Regions from separate parts of the Pseudomonas citronellolis genome, predicted to be linked through region 3. Evidence: predicted binding sites of a transcription regulator. Region 3 holds the regulator's gene; each other region holds the start of a gene.
What was found. The regulator LexA, encoded in region 3, represses DNA repair genes until DNA is damaged. The targets are predictions, from matches to a motif close to CTGTNTNNNNANACAG.
Positions count from the first base shown of each region.

Region 1 (4,313 bases), 3.0 Mb from region 3:
AGTCGCATGGACCAGCGCATCGCCCTGGTTGCGGGCAGCAGCCAGTTCCTCGAACTTGCGGTCTTCCTCGGCGTTGGCCTCGGCATCGCGCACCATCTGCTGGATCTCGTCCTCGGACAGGCCCGAAGAGGCCTTGATCACGATGGACTGCTGCTTGCCGGTGGCCTTGTCCTTGGCGGACACGTGCAGGATGCCGTTGGCGTCGATGTCGAAGGTCACTTCGATCTGCGGCACGCCGCGCGGCGCCGGCGGGATATCGGCCAGGTCGAACTTGCCCAGGGACTTGTTCTGCGCGGCCTGCTTGCGCTCGCCCTGCAGCACGTGGATGGTCACGGCGCCCTGGTTGTCGTCGGCGGTGGAGAACACCTGCGACTTCTTGGTCGGGATGGTGGTGTTCTTGTCGATCAGCGCGGTCATCACGCCACCCAGGGTCTCGATGCCCAGGGTCAGCGGGGTGACGTCGAGCAGCAGCACGTCCTTGACGTCGCCGGCCAGCACGGCGCCCTGGATGGCGGCACCCATGGCCACGGCTTCGTCCGGGTTGACGTCCTTGCGCGCTTCCTTGCCGAAGAACTCGGCGACGGTCTTCTGCACCAGCGGCATGCGGGTCTGGCCGCCGACGAGGATCACTTCGTCGATCTTCGACACGTCCAGGCCGGCGTCCTTCAGGGCCACGCGGCAGGGCTCGATGGTGCGCTGCACCAGGTCTTCCACCAGGGACTCCAGCTTGGCGCGGGACACCTTGACGTTCAGGTGTTTCGGGCCGCTGGCGTCGGCGGTGATGTACGGCAGGTTGACGTCGGTCTGCTGGGTCGAGGACAGCTCGATCTTGGCCTTCTCGGCAGCCTCTTTCAGGCGCTGCATGGCCAGCGGGTCGCCCTTGAGGTCCATGCCGGTCTCTTTCTTGAACTCGTCGACGAGGTAGTCGATCAGGCGCAGGTCGAAGTCTTCGCCACCGAGGAAGGTGTCGCCGTTGGTGGCCAGCACTTCGAACTGGTGCTCGCCGTCGACTTCGGCGATCTCGATCACCGAGACGTCGAAGGTGCCGCCGCCCAGGTCGTAGACGATGATGGTGTGGTCGCCCTTGGCCTTGTCCAGGCCGTAGGCCAGCGCAGCCGCGGTCGGCTCGTTGATGATGCGCTTGACGTCCAGGCCGGCGATGCGGCCGGCGTCCTTGGTGGCCTGGCGCTGGCTGTCGTTGAAGTAGGCCGGCACGGTGATGACCGCTTCGGTGACCGGCTCGCCCAGGTAGTCCTCGGCGGTCTTCTTCATCTTCTTCAGGACTTCGGCGGAAACCTGCGGCGGGGCCATCTTCTGGCCCTTGGCTTCGACCCAGGCGTCGCCGTTGTCAGCCTTGACGATGCTGTACGGCACCATCTTGATGTCTTTCTGCACGACGTCTTCTTCGAAGCGACGGCCGATCAGGCGCTTCACCGCGTACAGGGTGTTCTTCGGGTTGGTGACCGCCTGGCGCTTGGCCGGCTGGCCGACCAGGATTTCGCCGTCGTTGGCGTAGCCGATGATCGACGGGGTGGTGCGAGCGCCTTCGGCGTTCTCGATCACCTTGACGCTGCCGTTTTCCAGGATGGAGACGCAGGAGTTGGTGGTCCCCAGGTCGATACCAATGATTTTGCCCATATTCACTCTCCAGAAATTAGATTCCGTGCTGATCCCGCTGCGGACCTTGTGCTCGGTTGATTACCCAGATGGGGACCGGGTGGCGGATTTCAAGCCTTCTCGTCGATCGAAGGCGGGGTTTGCTCGGGTGCCTTGCTGACCACGACCATGGCCGGGCGCAGCAGGCGACCGTTGAGCAGGTAGCCCTTCTGGAACACCTTGACCACGCTGCCGGGCTCCAGGTGAACGCTCTCCTCCATCGCCATCGCCTGGTGGTGCTCGGGGTTGAACGGCTCGCCGTGGGGGTCGACCGGCTCCAGGTTGTAGCGCTTGAGGGTGTCGTGGAACATCTTGAGGGTCAGCTCGATGCCTTCGCGCATCGGCTTGATCGCCTCGTCGTCCGGGCTGGACATCTCCAGCGCGCGCTCCAGGGTGTCGACCACCGGCAGCAGGTCGCCGGAGAACTTCTCCAGGGCGAACTTGTGCGCCTTCTCGATATCCTGCTCGGCGCGGCGACGCACGTTCTGCAGCTCGGCGGCGACGCGCAGGCTCTGGTCCTTGGCCGCGGCCAGCTGTTCCTCGAGGTCCAGCACGCGGGCGTTCAGGTCGTCGCCGGCAACCTGTTCCGGCTGCTCGTTCAGGTGCGAATCCTGAGTCTGTTGCTCGTCAGACATGCCACTCTCCTAAAAAAGAAAAAGCCTTTGAAAACAAAGCGAACCCAATGGCTCGCGGCTCTGCCGGCTATATGGGGGCCATTTGCGCCGGTTCAAGGGGCGGGCGATGAATTGCCAGCGGCAAAAAATACTGTATAAATAAACAGACCTTTTCACCGGAGCCGCCTCCATGCTGGTTCATCTCTCCGTGCACAACTACGCCATCGTCGAGCACCTCGATCTCGAGCTCGCCGCCGGCATGACCGTGATCACCGGCGAGACCGGCGCCGGCAAGTCGATCATGCTCGACGCCCTCGGCCTGGCCCTGGGCGACCGCGCCGACAGCGGCGTGGTGCGCCCCGGCGCGGACAAGGCCGACATCCTCGCCAGCTTCGACGTCGGCGCCATCGCCGAGGCCCGCGACTGGCTCGCCGAGCGCGACCTGGAGCAGGACGGCCCGTGCATCCTGCGCCGGGTGATCACCGCCGAAGGCCGCTCGCGCGGCTACATCAACGGCACGCCCTGCACCCTGGGCGACCTCAAGGCCCTGGGCGAACTGCTGATCGATATCCACAGCCAGCACGAGCACCAGTCGCTGCTCAAGGCCGACACCCACCGCCGCCTGCTCGACGAATACGCCGGCAGCCAGGACCTGGCGCGCCAGGTACAGCTGGCCGCGCAGCGCTGGAAGCAGACGCGCCAGGAACTCGACCGCCTGTCGCGCAGCAGCGACGAACAGCGCGCCCGCCACCAGTTGCTCAGCTACCAGCTGGACGAACTGGAGAACCTGGCCCTGGGCGAGAACGAACTGGAGGCGCTGGAGGCCGAGCACAAGACCCTGAGCAACGCCGGCGCGCTGATCGGCGCCTGCCGCCAGGTGGTGGACATGTGCAGCGAAAGCGACGCCGGCAACGTGTTGTCGGTGCTGACCGCCAGCCTCAACCGCCTGACCGCCTTCCAGAGCCAGCCCGCGGCGCTGGCCGAGGCGGTCAACCTGCTGTCCAGCGCGCAGATCCAGGTAGAGGAAGCGGTGGGCGAGCTGAACCGTTTCGTCGACAACTTCGATGCCGACCCCAGCCGCCTGCAGCTACTGGAAGAACGCATGGACGCCATCTACAGCCTGGCCCGCAAGCACCGCGTGCAGCCCCACGACCTGCAAGCCCTGCAACAGCGCCTGCTGGAGGAACTGGAGGCACTGAACGCCGACGACGAAGCCGCGGAACGCCTGGGCGAGGAACTGGCCGCCTACGAGCGCCATTACCAGGAAAAAGCCGCGGAACTCAGCGCCCTGCGCCGCCAGGCCGCCCCGCAGCTGGCCACCCTGGTGGAAACGGAAATGCAGCGCCTGGGCATGCCTGGCGGGCGCTTCGCCATCGAACTGAGCGACGCCCCCGCCGACGAGCCCCAGGCCAACGGCCTGGAGCAGCTGGAATTCCTGGTCAGCGCCAACCCCGGGCAGCCGCTCAAGGGCCTGGCGCGGGTCGCCTCCGGCGGCGAACTGTCGCGCATCAGCCTGGCCATCCAGGTGATCACCGCGCAAACCTCGCGCACGCCCACCCTGGTCTTCGACGAAGTGGACGTCGGCATCGGCGGCCCCACCGCGGAAGTGGTCGGCCAACTGCTGCGCCGCCTGGGCGAAGGCGGCCAGGTGCTGACCGTCACCCACCTGCCGCAGGTCGCGGCCCAGGGCCACCAGCACCTGTTCGTGCACAAGGAGCGCGGCAGCAGCGAAACCCGCACCGCGGTGGCCAACCTGAAGAAGGCCGAACGCATAGAAGAGATCGCCCGCATGCTCGGCGGCGTGGACATGACCAAGGAATCCCTGGCCCACGCCCGCAAGATGGTGGACCGGGCGCTGCAGGGCTGAACGATCGCGAACAAAGCCCTACGAACACGGCGGCTTCTCGTAGGAGCAGGCCCTGCCTGCGATTCGCGCGCAGGGCGCGCTCCTACAAGGGCACGGCGCATGGGCAACCTGTAGGAGCGGATCTCATCCGCGAATCGCGCCGAGACCTCCGACTATCGCGGACAAGGTCCGCTCCT
Region 1 covers NZ_CP014158.1:6,030,354-6,034,666, forward strand. The annotation lists gene dnaK (molecular chaperone DnaK) at 1-1,638, opposite strand, end outside; gene grpE (nucleotide exchange factor GrpE) at 1,728-2,291, opposite strand; gene recN (DNA repair protein RecN) at 2,461-4,137, shown strand.
Region 1: recN (DNA repair protein RecN) is a predicted target of LexA. The motif match lies at 2,422-2,437, and genes of this name have one in related genera.

Region 2 (4,313 bases), 990 kb from region 3:
GTGGGTGATGAGCCGGCAGAGGTTCTGGTAGCCGGCGAGGTTCTCGGCCAGCAGCACCAGCTTGGGGCCGGCCTCGATGCGCACTTCGCTGCCGACGATCAGCGCCAGCTTGCATTCCTTCGCCGCCTGCCAGGCGCGGACGATGCCGGCCAGGCTGCATTCGTCGGTGATCGCCAGGGCGCGGTAGCCCAGGCGCGCGGCGCGTTCGAAGAGCTCGCTGGCGCTGGAGGCGCCGCGCTGGAAACTGAAGTTCGACAGGCAGTGCAGCTCGGCGTAGGCGGGAGTCATGCGAACCAGCCGTGGATCAGCCACGGCCCCTCGCTGCCGACCTCGCGGTAGACCCAGGCCTGCTGGCCGGCGCGGGTCTGCACCCGGTAGTAGTCGCGGCGCAGGTCGGCGCCGTCCCACCAGCCGGACTCGATGCGTTCCGGCCCGGCGAGCACCCTGGGCAGGCTTTCGCGCAGCGCCTGTGGCTGCAACAGCAGCCACCCGGGACGCGGCCCGCAGGGCGGCAAGGGCAGGGCGCGCGGGCTTTCCCGGGGTTGCCAGGCCTGCTCCGGGCGGTGCTCGGCGAGGGCGCCCAGGCCATGCACGGCCTCGTCGCCGAGGCGGGCGCGCAGGCGTTCGCGCAACTGCTCCCAGGGTTGCGTCTGCTGGGGGCGCTCGTCGAACAGCTGGCGCCGTTCGGGGGCGAAGGGTGGCAGGTCGTCGGCCTGCAGGCGCACGGCGTGCACTGCGGCGGGTAGTTGCAAATGCTCCAGGCGGCCGCGGCTCAGCTCGAAGAGCATGGCCGGCTCGCGTTCGGCGCTGAGCAGGCCGACCGGCATGCAGGTGTCGCTGCGGCCGTGGTGCTCCAGGTACAGCTCGAAGCGCTGCACGCCGCTGTCGCGCCCGGCGAGGAAGGCGGCGAGGTCGCCGGTCAGGCGGCGCAGGGGGAAGAGCAGGGCCTGGGTCGATTCGATGTCGAAGTTCAGCTCGATGCGGCTTTCGAAGCGCTCCGGCGGCCGGTAGAAGTCCAGGGCCAGTGGCCGCTGGCCGAGCAGGCTGTCGACCTGCCGCAGCAGTTCCGCCGGAAAGCGCCGGGCCAGGCCATCGCGGGGCAGAGCGAGCAGTTGCTGCAGGCTGCGCAGGCCCATGCGCGCCAGGCTGGCCACGCTTTCCCGGGGCAGCCCGCAGCGCTCCAGGGGCAGGCGGCCGAGGGCGCTGCGCAGGGCTTGCGGCCGTTCCACCAGCAGGCCGTCGCCGACGTTGACCAGTACCCGCGCGGCGGCGGGATTGGGCGCCACGCCGATGCGGTGGCTGAAGCCCAGGGCCCGCAGCTCCTCGCGCAGACGGGCCTCGAAGCGCGGCCAGGGGCCGAACAGCGCCAGGCTGGAGGCGACCTCCAACAGCAGCGCGCGCGGGTAATGCTGGCTGACCTGGGAGCTGAAGCCGTAGGCCCAGGCGGCGAGCAGGTCCTGGCTGCGCTGGATGGCCGCCTGGTCGTACTCGGCGCAGTCGAAATCGCGGCACAGGGCGCGCGCCGCGGTCAGCGACAGGCCGGGACGCAGGCCGAGCCGGCGGGCCGCCGGGTTGACCGCCTGCAACATGCGCCGCTGCGGCGGGCCGGCGAGCAGGGCGAGGGGCGCCTCGGGATCGCTGCGCTGGCGCAGGGCGGCGTCCATGGCCAGCTGTGGCAGGAGAATGCAGGCCCAGAGCATGGCGACCTCAGTTCAGGGCAGCCAGCGGCAGGGGGCTGGCCGGGGCGAGGCCGCCACGGCACTTGAGCACCCGCAACTGTGCCGGGCGGGCTTCGAGGGCCAGGCGCAGGGCAGCCGGCGAGGGGTTGAGCGCCTCGCGCAGCGGGCGAAAGGCGAAGGCCAGCGTCTGGCCGCTTTCCGCCGCCACCTGCAGGCGGCGCAGGGCGCGGTCGTCGGCCTGCTGCGGCCAGCACAGCACGGCGCCGCAGCAACCCGAACGCAGGCATTGCTCGGTCGCCCAGAGCGCATCGCGGCCACTGGCCTCGACCCACACCAGGTGTTGCAAGTCGACGCCGGCCGCCAGCCAGGCGCGGGGGTAGGGAATGTGCGGCGGCGCCACCAGCACCACGCGCTCGCTTGCGCGGCTCAAGCGCGCCAGGGTCGGCCAGAGCAGCTGCAGCTCACCGATGCCCTCGGCGCCATGGAGAATCTCGCTCAGCGCCGACTCCGGCCAGCCGCCGCCGGGCAGCAGGGCGTCCAGCCGGGCGTGGCCGGTGGGCTGGGCCGCGCTGGGCGCGGTGCCGGCCTGGCCTTTCCAGACGCGTCGCTGGTCGAGCAGCGCGCCCAGGTCTACGGCGAGGCCCATGGTCGGCACCGGTGGTGGGGAAGGCAGAAGCGACGCAAGATGGAGTCCTATAGTACTGTATGTAAATACAGTATCCGGTCTCGTCCCTATCCGGTCAATACGGCCGGATCGCTCCGCCGCGACGATCCGCCGGAAGGCTGAGCCAGGTCAGCCCGAGGCGTGGCGGTGTCCTTCAGAGTGTGTAGGTCGAGGCCGACAGACGGTCGCCGAGGGCAGCCGGTGCTGACTTTTTGCCAGTATCGGCCGAACTTGCCGGCGCCGCGGCGGTCTGACTAGCCGTTGCCCATCTCCCGACGGGCCTGCGCCTCCGCTGGCGGGCGCGCAGCGTGGGCATTGTAAGCCGCACGCGGGCTCATTAGACTGCGCGCCATTCACACCCTCGTTCATGTCGAAGGACTTCCATGATCAAGAAATGTCTGTTCCCGGCTGCCGGCTACGGCACCCGCTTCCTCCCGGCCACCAAGGCCATGCCCAAGGAAATGCTGCCGATCGTCAACAAGCCGCTGATCCAGTACGGCGTCGAAGAGGCGCTGGAAGCCGGGCTGTCGGAGATTGGCATCGTCACCGGCCGCGGCAAGCGTTCGCTGGAAGACCATTTCGACATCAGCTACGAGCTGGAAACCCAGATCCGCAACACCGACAAGGAAAAGTACCTGGTCGGTATCCGCCGCCTGATCGACGAGTGCACCTTCTCCTACACCCGTCAGATCGAGATGAAGGGCCTGGGCCACGCCATCCTCACTGGCCGCCCGCTGATCGGCGACGAGCCCTTCGCCGTGGTCCTGGCCGACGACCTCTGCCTGAACCTGGAAGGCGACAGCGTCCTGAAGCAGATGGTCAAGCTGTACAACCAGTTCCGCTGCTCCATCGTGGCCATCCAGGAAGTGCCGCCGGAAGAGACCAACAAGTACGGCGTGATCGCCGGCGAGATGATCCGCGACGACATCTACCGCGTGAACAACATGGTCGAGAAACCCAAGCCGGAAGAGGCGCCGTCGAACCTGGCGATCATCGGCCGCTACATCCTGACCCCGGACATCTTCGAGCTGATTGAGCAGACCGAGCCGGGCAAGGGTGGCGAGATCCAGATCACCGACGCCCTGATGAAGCAGGCCCAGGACGGCTGCGTGCTGGCCTACAAGTTCAAGGGCAAGCGCTTCGACTGCGGTAGCGCCGAGGGCTACATCGAGGCGACCAACTTCTGCTACGAGAACCTCTACAAGACCGGCAAGGCCTGGTAACCCCAGCGCGTTCCCGGTCCGTCGAAGAAGCCACCCGCGGGTGGCTTCTTCGTTTCCGGCGCCCGCATGATCCACATGCTTTTCGTAGGAGCGAGGGGGACGCCTGGTTCTTGCTCGCGAACGCTCCTTCCGGTACGTGGGCGGTTCGCGAGCAAGCTCGCCCTACAAAAAACGCTGCAAAGCTATGGCGCCTGAGGGATCGGCATGTCTTCCGAGCCCGGCCCCAGCGGCTGGCCGTAGCTGAACTCGACGTAATTGCCTGCTGGGTCCCTGAGGCCGCAGTAATAGCCAACAGGGTATGGCTCCTGGCGCGGCGCCCAGATCAGGCAGCCGGCGCGTTCGGCCTCGGCGGCGATGGCGTCGACCTTCTCGTGGCTGTCCACCGCGAAGCCGAAGTGGCTGTAGTCGTCGCTGGCCAGGTGGCGGGCTTCGCCGCCGGGCATGATGACGAAGATGAACTGGTGCTCCTTGCCCGGCTCGGCCATCCACACGATGCGCGAGCCCTTGCCCTCGCGCTGGTGGATCACGCGCATGCCGCAGAAGCGTTCGTAGAAGGCGATGCAGGCCTCCAGGTCCGGTACGTGCAGGGCCAGGTGAGTCAGGGTGGGGCGCATGGCGGCTTCCTCCTGTGGGCTCTGCTGGCAGGATAGGCCAGCGGCGATGAGGTATGCTGCCGGGCATCTGCCAGTGGAGAACGACGATGGCTTTCGATTTCGACCTGTTCGTGATTGGCGCGGGTTCCGGCGG
Region 2 covers NZ_CP014158.1:3,065,172-3,069,484, forward strand. The annotation lists gene PcP3B5_RS13555 (error-prone DNA polymerase) at 1-288, opposite strand, end outside; gene PcP3B5_RS13560 (Y-family DNA polymerase) at 285-1,700, opposite strand; gene imuA (translesion DNA synthesis-associated protein ImuA) at 1,708-2,325, opposite strand; gene galU (UTP--glucose-1-phosphate uridylyltransferase GalU) at 2,727-3,566, shown strand; gene PcP3B5_RS13575 (VOC family protein) at 3,749-4,180, opposite strand; gene gorA (glutathione-disulfide reductase) at 4,267-4,313, shown strand, end outside.
Region 2: imuA (translesion DNA synthesis-associated protein ImuA) is a predicted target of LexA. The motif match lies at 2,381-2,396, and genes of this name have one in related genera.

Region 3 (4,313 bases):
GGAAGCCTGGCGCAAGGCGGAAGAGGCGCGGCCGATGAACGCCCAGGCGCTGGTGCAGGCCGAGCGCGAGGCGGCGTTGTTCCACCTGTATGGCGCGGTGCTGGGCGTAGCCCATGAGATCGCCGGCTACTACCGCCTGCCCGAGGCCAATGCGCCGCGCGTCGAGCTGCTGCTCAACGCCGAGGTGCTGGCGGCCTCGCCGAGCCCGGAACTGGCCGAGCTGGTGGAGCTGGCGCAGCAGCCGGAAACCTGGCTGGCGCAGCTGCTGGCCGCCTACGCCGAGCTGTTCCAGCCGCCGCGCGAGCCGCGCAAGGCCAAGGTCGACCCGACCCAGCCGCTGATCCAGGCCGTCAGCCTGGACGAGGAAGAGCCGCAGGCCCTGGGCAACGCCGAACTGGAAGCCTGGCGCAAGTCGCTGAAGGAAATGGTGTTGCGCTTCCGCGGGGCGCTGACCGAGCTCTGAAGCCTGCCGGAAGTCGGTTGGGCTAGGGGAGAGCGGCCATGACTGTTACAATGGCCGTTCTGCTGTGAGAGAACCTAGCCATGCCGACCTCATTCCTGGAAATCGTTGAACTGCCCGATGGGCGCATCGTACTGCGCCGCGCGGAAGACGAGGAGGCGCTGGTGACCCTGGAGTTCTCCAACGACGCCAAGGGCTTCCTGCAGGGCCAGCACATCGAGATCGCCAAGGCGATGTTCAACGTCGGCGTGCAACTGGCCGGCCGCCTCGCCGAAGGTGGCGAGGTCGAGCAGGACGGCCCGCGCGTCCTGCACTGATCCCCCTTCCTTTACTACCCCAGACGGATATTCAGGCTCTGCGCCTGCCCGGCGAGCGCCGCACGGGACAGTTGCGCGCGCGCCTTGCCGCCGAGCGCCGATAGCCAGCTGACCACCGTGTGGCTGTGGCCCAGGCGCAGCGCCTCGCAGGCCAGGCTCAGGGCGGAGGCCTGGTCGCGCGCCGGCAGCAGCAGGATGCGCTCGCGGTTCAACCCGGCCTTGCGCAGCCAGTCGTGGGTGAGGCTGGCCGGCGGGGCGATCAGCGTCAGCCAGCGGGCATCCTTCTCTTCGCTGAGTTCGCGCAGGATGGGCGCCAGCAGGCTCTGGCAGTGGCCCGGCAGGCCGCGCAGCGACAGTTCGCTGAAGGCTTCGTCCTCGACGGCATCCGGTTCTGCCAGCTTGGCCAGCAGGGGCTCTTCGGCGTTGGCCCAGAGCGCCTCCTGGAATAGCGGCAGTTGGGGCAGGTCCAGCGGCTGGGGATACTGCATGGGGCCTCCTGTCAGCGGCGGATGACGCCGACGCTCAAACCTTCGATGGTCAGTTCCTGTTCCTCGAGGTCGACCTCGATGGGCGCGAACTCGGGGTTCTCGGCGATCAGCCAGACCTTGCTGCCCTCGCGCTTGAAGCGCTTCACCGTGACCTCTTCGCCAAGGCGGGCGACGACGATCTGGCCGTTGCGCGCCTCGCGGGTGACGTGCACGGCGAGCAGGTCGCCGTCGAGGATGCCGACGTCCTTCATGCTCTGCCCGCGCACGCGCAGCAGGTAGTCGGCGCGCGGGTTGAAGAAGGCCGGGTTGATGCGGCAGGCGTCCTCGACGTTCTGCTCGGCGAGAATCGGCGCGCCGGCGGCGACGCGGCCGATGATCGGCAGTTCGTCCTCGTTGGCGGCGGCCTTGGGTTCGAAGCCGGGGATGCGGATGCCGCGCGAGGCGCCGGGGGTCATCTCGATGGCGCCCTTGCGGGCCAGGGCCTTGAGGTGCTCCTCGGCGGCGTTGGGCGACTTGAAGCCGAGCTCCTGGGCGATCTCGGCGCGCGTCGGCGGGTAGCCGTTGTCTTCCAGGCAACGCTTGATGAAGGAGAGAATCTCGGCTTGGCGCGGCGTCAGCTTCTGCATGTCCCTACTCTGTCTTTTTGTACAGTGGCTGGGATTATATACAGTGGTCGGCCACTGGCAACGAATTATTTCATCGGCCGGGGCTGTAATTCGGCGGATTCGGCCAACGTCCCGCTGGCATCGTTCGTCGTATTGCCCGAGAATCCGCAACAATCCCCCCGCGCCAGGCTTGACAATGGATTGATTTGAAACGTAAGTTTCAAACAAGTGTTTGTCAGGTGAAATCATCCATGGCCCAGTCGGAAACCGTCGAACGTATCCTCGATGCTGCGGAGCAGCTGTTCGCGGAAAAAGGCTTCGCCGAGACCTCGTTGCGTCTGATCACCAGCAAGGCCGGGGTCAACCTGGCGGCGGTGAACTACCACTTCGGCTCGAAGAAGGCGCTGATCCAGGCGGTCTTCTCGCGCTTCCTCGGGCCTTTCTGCGCCAGTCTGGAAAAGGAACTGGACCGGCGCCAGGCCAAGCCCGACGCGCCGCGCGCCAGCCTCGAGGAACTGCTCGAACTGCTGGTGGTGCAGGCCATGGCGGTGAAGCCGCGCAGCGGCAACGACCTGTCGATCTTCATGCGCCTGCTGGGCCTGGCCTTCAGCCAGAGCCAGGGGCACCTGCGCAAGTATCTCGAAGAGGTCTACGGCAAGGTGTTCCGCCGCTACATGCAGTTGGTCAACGAAGCCGCGCCGCGCCTGCCGCCCATCGAACTGTTCTGGCGCGTGCACTTCATGCTCGGCGCCGCTGCCTTCAGCATGTCCGGGATCAAGGCGTTGCGCGCCATGGCCGAGAACGACTTCGGCGTGAACACCTCCATCGAGCAGGTGATGCGCCTGATGGTGCCGTTCCTCGCCGCCGGCATGCGCGCCGACAGCGGCGTCAGCGACCCGTCCCTGGCCGGCGCCCAGCCCAAGCCGCGCAGCAAGGCGCCGGCGCCGGCCAAGGTCTGACCGCGCTGGGCCTGCCACGGCCGATCGGCTAAAGTAGCGGGCCATTCCTGCTGTCGCTGGCGGACGATGCCCGATCTCGACCTGCTGCACATTTCCCTCGCCGACCAGGTGCTCTACGGCTTCGCCGCGCAGCGTCTGGTGCTGCGTTTGCCCGTCTCCACCGCGCTGAACGGCGCCGGCGAGCGCCAGGGCTCCGGCTGCACGCCGCGCGGCCTGCACCAGGTGCGGGCGAAGATCGGCGAGGGCCTGCCCTGCGGCGCGGTGTTGCGTGGCCGGCGCTGGACCGGCGAGGTGTGGAGCCCGGCGCTGCACGAGCAGTTTCCCGGGCGCGACTGGATCCTCACCCGCATCCTCTGGCTGAGCGGCTGCGAGCCCGGCGTCAACCGCCTGGGCGAGGTGGATACCTTCCGTCGCTACATCTACCTGCACGGCACGCCGGACTGCGAACCCATGGGCGCGCCGTTGTCCCATGGCTGCGTGCGCCTGCGCAACGCCGACCTGCTGCAACTCTTCCCCCGTGTGCCGCTGCACTGCTCCGTGCGCCTCGACGAGGCGCCGCAGCCGCAGTGGCGCGCGGCCGAACTCTGTTAAGGATTCCCCCATGCAAGGCTCCCTGATGCTCGACATCGGCGGCACCTGGCTCACCGCCGAGGACCGCCGGATCCTGCGCCACCCCGAAGTGGGCGGGCTGATCATCTTCGCCCGCAACATCGAAAGCCCGCGCCAGGTGCGCGAACTCTGCGCGGCCATCCGCGCCCTGCGCCCGGACCTGCTGCTGGCGGTGGACCAGGAGGGCGGCCGCGTGCAGCGCCTGCGCCAGGGCTTCCTGCGCCTGCCGGCGATGCGCGCCATCGCCGATAACGACAATGCCGAGCGCCTGGCCGAGCAGTGCGGCTGGCTGATGGCCACCGAGGTGCTGGCGGTGGGCCTGGACCTGAGCTTCGCCCCGGTGCTGGACCTGGACCACCAGCGTAGCGCCGTGGTCGGCAGCCGCGCCTTCGAGGGCGACCCGGCGCGCGCCACGCGGCTGGCCGGCGCCTTCATCCGCGGCATGCACGCCGCCGGCATGGCCGCCACCGGCAAGCACTTCCCCGGCCACGGCTGGGCCGAGGTGGATTCCCACGTGGGGATTCCCGAGGACGAGCGCAGCCTCGACGAGATCCGCCGCAGCGACCTGGTGCCCTTCCAGCGCCTGGCCGGCGAGCTGGATGCGGTGATGCCCGCCCACGTCATCTACCCGCAGGTGGATGCCGGCCCTGCCGGTTTCTCGCGGCGCTGGCTGCAGGACATCCTGCGCGGCGAGCTGGGCTTCGACGGGGTGATCTTCAGCGACGACCTGTCCATGGCCGGCGCCCACGTGGTGGGCGACGCCGCCAGCCGCATCCAGGCCGCGCTGAATGCCGGTTGCGACATGGGCCTGGTGTGCAACGACCGTGGCTCGGCGGAACTGGCCCTGGGCGCCCTGCAGCGCCTGAAGACGAAAG
Region 3 covers NZ_CP014158.1:2,071,310-2,075,622, forward strand. The annotation lists gene PcP3B5_RS09410 (DUF6586 family protein) at 1-463, shown strand, start outside; gene PcP3B5_RS09415 (hypothetical protein) at 544-777, shown strand; gene sulA (SOS-induced cell division inhibitor SulA) at 792-1,265, opposite strand; gene lexA (transcriptional repressor LexA) at 1,277-1,891, opposite strand; gene PcP3B5_RS09430 (TetR/AcrR family transcriptional regulator) at 2,122-2,829, shown strand; gene PcP3B5_RS09435 (L,D-transpeptidase) at 2,896-3,420, shown strand; gene nagZ (beta-N-acetylhexosaminidase) at 3,431-4,313, shown strand, end outside.